One region of the Streptomyces sp. KR80 genome, then DNA from elsewhere that is predicted to be linked to it. Evidence: riboswitches for the same ligand, from Rfam matches in the RefSeq annotation. Region 1 holds a riboswitch; the other holds the start of a gene.
The links. A riboswitch is a leader RNA that binds a small molecule or an ion and turns the genes downstream of it on or off. The one in region 1 is predicted to bind cobalamin.
Positions count from the first base shown of each region.

Region 2: linked by a shared signal. The riboswitch ahead of ACTWQI_RS26435 (ABC transporter substrate-binding protein) and the one ahead of ACTWQI_RS10870 (cobalamin biosynthesis protein) in region 1 are both predicted to bind cobalamin.

Region 1 is NZ_JBQQCD010000005.1:296,568-301,765, forward strand. It holds gene ACTWQI_RS10865 (cobyric acid synthase) at 1-784, opposite strand, end outside; gene ACTWQI_RS10870 (cobalamin biosynthesis protein) at 781-1,779, opposite strand; cobalamin riboswitch at 2,131-2,256, opposite strand; gene ACTWQI_RS10875 (hypothetical protein) at 2,425-2,682, opposite strand; gene ACTWQI_RS10880 (inorganic phosphate transporter) at 2,701-3,942, opposite strand; gene ACTWQI_RS10885 (class II aldolase/adducin family protein) at 4,318-5,028, shown strand; gene ACTWQI_RS10890 (alpha/beta hydrolase family protein) at 5,149-5,198, shown strand, end outside.
Region 2 is NZ_JBQQCD010000025.1:39,127-44,324, forward strand. It holds gene narJ (nitrate reductase molybdenum cofactor assembly chaperone) at 1-476, shown strand, start outside; gene narI (respiratory nitrate reductase subunit gamma) at 473-1,213, shown strand; cobalamin riboswitch at 1,282-1,450, shown strand; gene ACTWQI_RS26435 (ABC transporter substrate-binding protein) at 1,736-2,965, shown strand; gene ACTWQI_RS26440 (iron chelate uptake ABC transporter family permease subunit) at 2,962-4,083, shown strand; gene ACTWQI_RS26445 (ABC transporter ATP-binding protein) at 4,185-5,198, shown strand, end outside.

The DNA of each region.
Region 1 (5,198 bases):
CGGTCAGCCCGCGCAACATCTCAAGACCCGGCTCCAGCAGGGACGCATCGCCGCGGAACTTGTTGACCAGATACCCGGCGACGAGCGCCTGGTCCTCCCGGCTGAGCAGCGCGGTCGTGCCGAAGAAGGACGCGAAGACGCCGCCCCGGTCGATGTCCCCGACCACCGCGACCGGCAGTTCCGCGGCCCGCGCGAGGCCCATGTTGACGATGTCGGTGCGCCGCAGATTGATCTCGGCCGGGCTCCCCGCTCCTTCGCAGATCACCGCGTCATACCTGCCCCGCAGCTCCTCGAGGCACTCCAGTACGGTGCCGAACAGCTCCTCCTGCCGCCCCTTGTACGGCGTCGTCCCGGCGGATACGGCGTCCGGTTGCGGCGTCGTGGCGGGCCCGGGCCTCCCGGATCCGCCGGTCCCCCCGAAGTACCCGCGGGCGCTCAACTCGCCCACCGGCTTGCCCAGCAGTACGACCTGGCTGCTGCGGTCGCCGCCCGGCTTGAGCAGCACGGGGTTCATCAGCGCCGTCGGTTCGATTCGCGCGGCCGCCGCCTGCATGGCCTGCGCCCGGCCGATCTCCGCACCTTCCCGTGTCACAAAGGAGTTCAGTGACATGTTCTGTGCCTTGAACGGCGCGACGGAGATGCCCTTGCGGGCCAGCCACCGGCAGATCCCCGCCGTGACGACGCTCTTCCCGGCGTCGGACGTGGTCCCCGCAACCAGCAGACCGCCGCCGCGGCGACCACGGACCTTCCCTCCAGCTACTGCTGGGAGATGCCCCCAGCTCATACGCTCCCCTCCCCAGCGGGTGACGTGCCCCTACCCGCGGGGCGCGCGGCGCGTTCCGTCAGGCGGCCCACGATCAGGCGTCCGGCGGCGCACGCCGCCAGTGCGAGCAGACTGACGCGCCGTGACAGTCGCACCGCGCGCTCGATGTCCGGGGTGTCCACCGGCCGGTTCTCCGCACCAAGTACGGGCCGGTGTTCGACCCGGCCGCCGTAGGCGAGGGTGCCGCCCAGGCGGACGCCCAGCGCTCCCGCGAACGCGGACTCGACCGGCCCGGCGTTGGGGCTCGGGTGCTCGCGCGCGTCTCGGCGCAACACCCGCCCGGCTCCTCGCCGGTCCGGCCCGGCCAGCACCGTCAACACGGCCGTGAGCCGCGAACCCGGATAGCCCACCACGTCGTCGAGCCGGGCCGAGGCCCAGCCGAAACGGCGGTGGCGAGGCGATTTGTGGCCCACCATGGCGTCCAGCGTGTTGACGGCGCGGAAGCCGGCCAGGCCCGGCACTCCCGCGACGGCGCCCCACACCAGCGCGCCGACGACGGCGTCGGAGGTGTTCTCGGCCACCGACTCCACGACGGCCCGTGCGATCTGCTGCTCGTCGAGGGACTGGGGATCCCGGCCGCACAGGTGCGGCAGCCGCTCGCGCGCCGCTTCGATGTCCTCCGCGGCCAGCGCGGCGCCGATGGCCCGTGCCTCACGCCCCAGGGATGTGCCGCCCAGCACCGCCCAGGTGGCGACCGCCGTCAGCGAGGCCACCGCCGCGGGGGAACGGCGTACGGCGCGCTGCAGCCCGGCGGCGACCGCCACCGCGCCGCCCGCGCAGACGGCGGCGTACAGCGCCCCGTACCCGCGGTGGTCGTGCCACAGTCGGCGCTCCGCGGCGGCCGCGGCGCGCCCGAACGCGGCAACGGGGTGCCCGCGCCGGGGGTCGCCCACGACGAGGTCGCAGACGAAGCCGAGCGCGGCGCCGCACACGAATGAGGTGTGTTCGGCAGGCATCGGCTCAGACCGCCGTCGTGCCTCGGCGTGGACACCGCGTCGTGCCGCGGCGTGGACAACGACCACGGGATGACGTACGGACGGCTTGTGACGTGCGGCGGCAGCCCGGCATGGCGACATGTCCTCACTCAGGGTCCGCGCCCTGGCTCGACGTACCGGCGGTGAGAGTCTCCTGGCTCCCGGATCGGCGCTCACGAGGCGCGCCAACAGGGCTCACGGCGTCACGGGTCGATGGCCCTCGCCCGGCTCTGCGTTGTGCTCGTCGCGCGCAGCATCGCTGCCGCTGCCCCCGGGACTTCGGCCGGGGGACCTCCACAACGCCGTACCGGACTTGGTCTCGACCCGCTCCTTCATCCGTGTTCCCGGTCGGTGCGCCCCTCCCCGGCCTTCCAGCCCGCAGGACGGGCCGTGACGTATCGGGTGGGGGAGCGCTCCTCGGTGACAGTGGCGGGACCGCGCCGGATTCGCACCGGCTTCCTCTCCTGCCGCCGTTTGGCGTCGGCAGTCCACCACGCCCCGCGAAGGCCCGTCAACTTGCCTGTGACCTGCGAGAGGAGAGTGTGCCCAGACACACAACGACGGCCCGCGGGGTGGGAGACACGGGTGGTGTCTCCCGCCCCGCGGGCCGTGGCCCCGGATCCGTCGTCAGGCGACGATCAGGTGGAAGCCGTACGCGATGGCGGCCGCGCACAGCGCGAAGCAGGCGTATCCGCCGGTGCGCGCAAGCAGCGTGGCGGCACCGGTCGCGGCGCTCGTGCCGGTCGTGTCGGCACTGCCGTCGGTGTGTGGCCGTGGCTTGCGAGAGGTGCCGACGATGCCGAGGGTGAACAGACCCACGACCCCGACGGTCACCACGAGGCTGACGCCGAAGACCTGGCCGAGTGCTACCCAGTCGATGTTCATGAAAGGAGGGTTCCTTAGCTAGGCCGTGACCTGGACGGTGGCGGGCTGGGACTCGCCGACGGGGTCGGGCTCGGCGCGCTCGTCGGGCTCGGCGGAGACCGGGGCGCCGACGGGGGGCGGGGAGACCGCCTGGATGGCGGCGGTGACGACACCCGCGGGCTCCACGTCGTTGACGTTGGTGTGATCGACCGGCTTGCGCCGCGAGGCAATCCAGATCGCGGCGCAGGCGACGAGGGCCAGCACGGCGACGGCGGTGACGCCCGCTGTGCCCTGCTGTGCCAGCAGGGCGGCGGCGCCGCCGACCAGCCCGGCGGCCGGCAGGGTCAGACCCCAGGCGGCGATCATCCGGCCCGCGGTCGACCAGCGCACCACAGAGCCCTTGCGGCCCAGGCCCGCGCCCATCACCGAGCCGGAGCAGACCTGGGTGGTGGAGAGTGCGAAGCCGAGGTGGGAGGAGGCCAGGATGGTCACCGCGGCGCCGGTCTGGGCGGCGAAGCCCTGCGGCGGCTGGATGTCGGTGAGGCCCTTGCCCATGGTGCGGATGATCCGCCAGCCACCCAGGTACGTACCGAGGGCGATGGCTATGCCGGCCGAGGCGATGACCCACAGCGGCGGGTCGGCGTCCGGGGCCAGCGCGCCGCCGGTGATCAGCGCCAGCGTCATCACACCCATGGTCTTCTGCGCGTCGTTGGTGCCGTGGGCCAGGGAGACCAGGGCGGCGGAGGTGATCTGGCCGGCTCGGTAGCCCTTGGCGGTGGCCTCCGGGTCCGCGTGCCGGGCCGCGCGGTAGGTGAACCGGGTGGCCAGCATGGAGGCGAGGCCGGCGACGACCGGCGCGGCGAGGGCCGGGATGAGGATCTTCATGACGACCTCGTCGCCATGGACGGCACCGAAGCCGACCGAGGCGACGGTGGCACCGATCAGGCCTCCGAAGAGGGCGTGCGAGGAACTCGAGGGGAGGCCGGCGAGCCAGGTCAGCAGATTCCAGACGATCGCGCCCACCAGACCCGCGAAGATCACTTCGGGCTGGATCCCGGTTTCGTCGATGATGCCCTTGGAGATCGTCGCGGCGACCTCCACGGAGAGGAACGCGCCGACGAGGTTGAGGACCGCCGACATCGCCACCGCCGTCTTGGGCCTGAGAGCCCCGGTGGAGATGGTGGTGGCCATGGCGTTGGCGGTGTCGTGGAAGCCGTTCGTAAAGTCGAACACCAAGGCCGTGATGATCACGATCCCGATGAGAAGCGTGATGTGTTCCATTCACCCAGGCAATCAGTTCGAAGGTCAGTGGCGTTGCGACCGTAGGGACACGGGGTGAACGGAAAGTTAACGGGAGGGGGTGTCCAGGTGCTGCTATGTGCCGGGGTCCGTACAGGCCGCGATGGAAGGATGCGTTCCGGCCCCAGGGCGGGGGTGCCCGCCTGGATCTCGTTCCTGCCCGGTGCCCTCGCTCCGCCACCCGGCTGTGGTGCAGATCACCGGCCGCCGTTCAGGTCTGCCGGATACCTGTCGCTGAACCCCGTGCTCCATGCCACCCCTTCCGGCCGGGTCGTGTCGCGCGCTCGAGCCGCAGGCACTCCTGACAGGTCCGGGCACACCGGGGCCTGTCAGGATCGGCAGCGGAGGTGAGGACACATGGGTGAGGACATGGCGGAGCGAACCCCATCGGCGTCCCGTGGGCCCCAAGAGTCCCGACAGCCGTCTGAGGACCTGGTACCGGCCTGGGCCGAACTGGTGGCCACGGCGCGTCGGACCGTCGCCGACGGTCTGGTGGTCGGCACCTCGGGCAACGTCTCGGTGCGTGTCGGCGACACCGTGCTGGTCACCCCGACCGGCGTCGCGTACGACCGGTTGGCCCCGCACGACGTGGTCGGCGTCGACCTCGACGGGCGCCAGGTCCTCGGCGAGCTGAAGCCCACCAGCGAGCTGCCGATGCACCTGGCGGTCTACCGCGGCACCGACGCTGCGGCGGTCGTCCACACCCACGCCGTCCATGCCACGGCGGTCTCCACCATCGTCGACGAGCTGCCGCTCATCCACTACATGGCGGCGGCGCTCGGAGGTCCCGTACGCGTCGCCGGCTACGCCCTGTACGGCAGCGACGAGTTGGCCGGGAACGTGCTGAGCGCGCTCCGTGACCGCAGCGCATGTCTGCTCCAGAACCACGGCACCGTGGCGTACGGCAGCACGCTCGACCAGGCTTACGACCGCACGGCTCAGCTGGAGTGGATGTGCCGGGTCTGGCTCGCCGCGAGCTCCGTGCCGGGGCACACTCCGCGCCTGCTGTCCCGGCGTCAACTGCGGGCCGTGGCGGAGCGGCTGCGCGGCTACGGACAGCGCAGCTGACACCGAGTCGGCTGCCCGTCGCCTGCGCTCGGCCGCCCCGTGGGCGAGGGCGCGCGAACCGGTCACCCGGCCGCGTCCGCCCACTGGCCCGGGTCTTCGCCCCCGCCCACACTGGGGAGGATGCGCCTGCGTACAGCTGCGGCCTCGGCCGTCATCACCGTGCTCGGTGC
Region 2 (5,198 bases), on a different contig from region 1:
GCCGGATGTCGCCGATGGACCTGGCCGCGCACTATGTGGAGACCTTCGACCTGCGCCGTCGCAGCTGCCTGCATCTGACCTACTACGCCTACGGCGACACCCGCAAGCGTGGCATGGCGCTGCTGCGGTTCAAGCACGCCTACAAGACGGCAGGTGTCACGCTTGGCGACCACGAACTCCCCGACCATCTCGCCGTGGTGCTGGAGTTCGCCGCGACCGTCGACCCCACGTCCGGTCGGCGGCTGCTCGTCGAGCACCGAGCCGTCGTGGAACTGCTCCGGCTGTCCCTGGTGGACGGCGGGTCGCCATATACGTACGTACTCGAGGCGGTGTGTGCGACCTTGCCCGAGCTGGGCACGGCCGACCGGCGCCGGATCGCCGAACTGGCCGCACAGGGCCCGCCCGAGGAAGAAGTCGGTCTGGAGCCGTTCGCCATGGATCCCATGACGCAGCCCGAGCTGGGAGGACGCCGGTGATCACCCTGCTCTGGCTCGCCATACCGTACGTGGCCCTCACCTCCTTCGTCCTCGGGCACATCTGGCGCTACCGGCACGACCAGTTCGGCTGGACCACGCGGTCCTCGCAGCTCTACGAGAGCAGGCTGCTGCGGCTGGGCAGCCCGCTGTTCCACTTCGGACTGCTGGCGGTGATCGGCGGGCACGCGATGGGCATCCTGATCCCGGCGAGCTGGACCGAGTTCGTCGGCGTCTCGGAAGGGGCGTACCACGTCCTCTCGGTGTCAGCGGGCACGCTGTCCGGGCTGGCCACGGTCGCGGGCCTGGCGATTCTGCTCTACCGCCGGATCACCGTGCCCGCCGTGCGCAAAGCCACCACGACCAACGACAAGATCATGTACACGCTGCTGACCGCCGCCATCGCGACCGGGATGCTGAACACCGTCGGCGACAACCTCATCGGCGGCGGCTACGACTATCGCGCCACCGTCGCGCCGTGGTTCCGCAGCCTGTTCTCGCTGAACCCGCAGCCGGAACTGATGACGGGCGTCCCGATCAGCTTCCAGGTGCACAATCTCGTCGTACTCGCCCTGCTGGCGATCTGGCCGTACACCCGCCTGGTGCACGTGTTCAGCGCACCGCTGGGCTATCTGGTCCGGCCGTACGTGGTGTACCGCAGCCGGGACCCGAAGGGCCCGGATGCCCGCCGTTATTCACGCGCGTGGGAGACGCCGACCGCCCCGCCCGCCCGACGCTGACACTCACGTCGCGCCGCGTGTGCCGTTCCGCACAGGCAGGGCGTCTGGCGGGGCGGCCCGTGCGTCTGCGATTCTTGGCCTCGTTAGGCGACGGCGGAACGAGGAAGCCGGTGGGATTCCGGCACGGTACCGCCACTGTGAGTGGGGAGCGACCCCGACACGGCCACGGCCCCGTAGCGGGCGGGAAGGCCGGGGAAGCGTTGACCCCGAGTCAGGAGACTCACGCCGTCGCACCTCGACGTCCGGGGCGGAACTCCCCGAGAGAGGCCGGTGGCATCCGTATGTCCGCCATCTCCGCGCAGCGATCTGCTGTTGGCTGTCCGCAAGGCTGTCCGCACAACGCGGCCACTGCGCCGTGCGACGCCCGCCCCGGGGCGGGCGCGTCGCGCCTCCGCAGACTCTGATCCGCCCGCTGATTCACCGCCGACGGATCTCCTTCTCAGCCCTACGGCCCGTCGGGGCGCCTTGCCCTTTGCCCGCGCCGGGACGGCCCGTGCGGTTTCCTTCCTGCCAGGAGCAGTCATGCCCACAAGACCAGTCATGCCTCGTCGCCGCACGCTGGCTGCGGTGACCGTTGTCGTCGTCGGCCTCGCCCTCACCGCCTGCGGTGACGACACGGCACCCCGCTCAGCGGATACCACGGCTCACGGGAAGGGCCGGGGTTGCACTGACGATTTCGACCCGGCGAAGGACTACTTCCCCGTCAAGTCCAAGGTGCGGCACGCGAAGAACTTCACCCTCCGATACGAGAAGAGCTACCAGGTCCTCACGGTCAAGGAGCCCTACCCCAAGGGGAAGCCCGAGTCGTACGTCCTGGTCAAGTGCGGTGCGCCCAAGCCGAAACTCAGCGGCGACCTGGCGAAGGCGCAACAGATCACCACGCCGATCAAGAGCCTGTACTCCGCGTCCACCACGCATCTGCCCCTGCTCACCGAGACGGGAACCCTGGACGTTCTCACCGGCGTTGCCGACGGCTCGTTCGTCACCTCCGCCGAGGTACGCAAGCGCGTGAAGTCGGGCCGGGTGAGTGAGTACGCGCCGGAGCGCACGATCGCGACGGAGAAGGTCATCGCGGCCCAGCCGGATGTGCTGATGACCCAGGGCACGGACGATCCGCAGTACCCCAAGCTGCGGCAGGCGGGCATCTCCGTTGTCGCCAACGCGGAGTGGCTGGAGTCCACTCCCCTGGGCAGGGCAGAGTGGATCAAGGCCATGGCCGCCCTCACCGGCGCCGAGCGGCGCGCCGGTGCGGTCTTCGACGCCATCGAGACGGACTACACCAAGGTCGCCGCCAAGGCCGCGAAGGCCGGAAAGGCGGCGAAGGTGCTGCCGGGCACCATGTATCAGGGCACGTGGAACATGGCCTCCGGTGGCTCCTACGTCGGCAAGCTGATCAAGGATGCGGGTGGCACCTACCCGTGGGCGGGCACCAAGGGGACGGGCAACCTGCAACTCGGTTTCGAAGCGGTCTTCGCCAAGGGCGGTGACGCGCCGACGTGGCTGGTGGACCAGTCGTGGAAGTCGACTACTGACGCCACCAAGGCGGACCGCCGTTACGGCAAGCTGACCGCCGCCCGCGACGGACAGGTGTGGTCCAACACCAAAGCCCTGAGCCCCGAGGGCGGCAACGACTTCTACGAGCGCGGCGTCATCCGCCCCGACCTGGTACTCGCCGACCTGTTCGCGATCCTGCACCCGGACGCGGCCCCGGGCCACACCTTCACGTTCTACAAGAAGGTGCCCAAAGCGTGAGGACCACTGCTCCGCACCCGCCGGTCCCGGCGGTCGGCGACGGCGCCGGGGCCGCCGCAGCACGGGCGGCGTCGGCAACGGGGCGGCGGCGCGCGCTGGTTCTGGGCGGGCTGGCCGCGGGCACCGTGGTCCTGTTCGTCCTCGCGATCGCGCTCGGCTCGTACCGTGTCCCGCTCACCGAGGTGGTACGGGTCCTGCTGGGCGATGCCGGAGCCGACCCTCGCTGGCGGGTCATCGTCGAAGAGGTGCGGCTGCCCCGCGCGGTGACCGCGGTCGCCGTGGGCGCCGCACTCGCCGTGGCCGGCGTGCAGATGCAGACGCTCTTCCGCAACGCCCTCGCGGACCCGTTCTCCCTCGGCGTCAGCTCCGGCGCCAGCATGGGTGTCGCCGCGGTCGTGGTGAGCACCGGCGGCGTCGCCGGGAGCTTCACCGGGAACCTGGCGGGTGCCGGACGCGTCGGCGTCGTCGTGGCGGCGGCCTTCGGGGCCGCCTGCGTACTTGCGCTGGTGCTGGTGCTCTCGCGCTGGGTGCGCTCGGCGGTCACGCTCCTGGTCATCGGCGTGATGATCGGTTCGGCCGCGACTGCGGTGGTGAGCGTCATGCTCGTCTACGCACGCCCCGAGCACGCCCAGCAGTTCGTGATGTGGGGCCTGGGCAGCTTCAGCGCCACCACCTGGCCCGACCTGCAGGTGATGCTGCCGGTGGTCGGCGCCGGCCTGGCCGCGGCCCTGCTGATCACCAAGCGGCTCAATGCCCTGATGCTGGGTGAGGGCTACGCCCGCACCATGGGACTGAACGTGCGGCGCAGCCGGGACCTGGCCCTGCTGGGCACGTCGCTGCTGACCGGGGCCGCCACCGCGTTCTGCGGTCCGGTGGCCTTTCTCGGACTGGCGGTGCCGCATCTGACGCGCATCGCGCTGGGCACCTCGGACCATCGGGTGCTGGTGCCCGGGGCCATGTTCGCGGGGGCGTGTCTGGCTCTGGCCTGTGCGCTGCTCAGTCAGCCTCCGGGCACGGACGCGGTACTGCCGCTGAACGCGATCACGTCCCTGTTCGGGGCTCCGGTCGTCATCACCATCCTGGTCCGCAGCCGCCGCGGTATGCAGGGGGTGGGGTGATGGCCGACCGTACGCAGGAAGGGCTGCTGCCCGCTGCGCTGCGTGCCGGGGCTGTGGCCGGGGAGGCTGCCTCTCGGCCGGCGTACGCTACGTCACCTGGCATGCCGCGGACGGAGGTTGCCGTGCCCGACGGGCTTGCGACGCAGGCGCTCACGGTCGGCTACGGCGCCCGCTCGGCCTGGGGGCGCAACCGTCGGACGGCGGTCCTCCGGGACCTGCATCTCACCGCGCGCGCCGGTGAACTGACTGTGCTCCTCGGCCCCAATGGAGCGGGGAAGTCCACCCTGTTGCGCACCCTGTGCGGCCTGCTGCCTCCGTTGGCGGGGACGGTCCGCATCGGGGGTGCCGACATCGCTGCCGAACCGCCGGGCGTTCTGGCCCGGCGGCTCGCTGTCGTCCTCACCGACCGGATCGACGCCGGGCTGTTGTCCGCTCGTGAGGTCGTCGCGCTGGGCCGCCACCCGCACACGGGTTTCCTCGGCCGCCTCACCCCGGCCGACCACGCGGCCGTGGAGTGGGCCCTGAAGGCGGTGGCCGCCGGGCATCTGGCCGATCGTCCTGCGGCCGAGCTGTCCGACGGCGAACGCCAGCGGGTGCTCACCGCCCGCGCCCTCGCCCAGGAGCCCCGCGTCGTGCTGCTCGACGAGCCCACGGCCTTCCTCGACGTCGCCTCCCGAGTGGCGCTCACCGTCCTGCTGCGTGACCTGGCCCGCAGCCGTGGACTGACCGTCGTCGTCAGCACCCACGATCTGGAGCTCGCCCTGCGGGTCGCCGACGCGGTGTGGCTGGTGGACCGGGAAGCCCGCCTGCACACCGGAGCGCCGGAGGACCTGATCCGTAGCGGGGCGGTCGCCGCCGCCTTCGACGCCGAGCATCTCGCCTTCGACGCGGCCACGGGGAGTTTCGCCCTGCGCCGCCCGGCCAGGGGCAGGGTGGTCCTCGACGCCCCCGGCGACATGCTTCCGCTGCTGGAACGAGCCATGGCACGCGAGGGTTTGACCCTCGGCGAACCCGGCGGCGGTCTGGGGCGGCCCGGGCTCACCGAACTGCGCGTCACCGTCGACGGGGATGGGAACCTGGTGCTCCATCGGGGTGACGCGGATGTTCGGGTACCC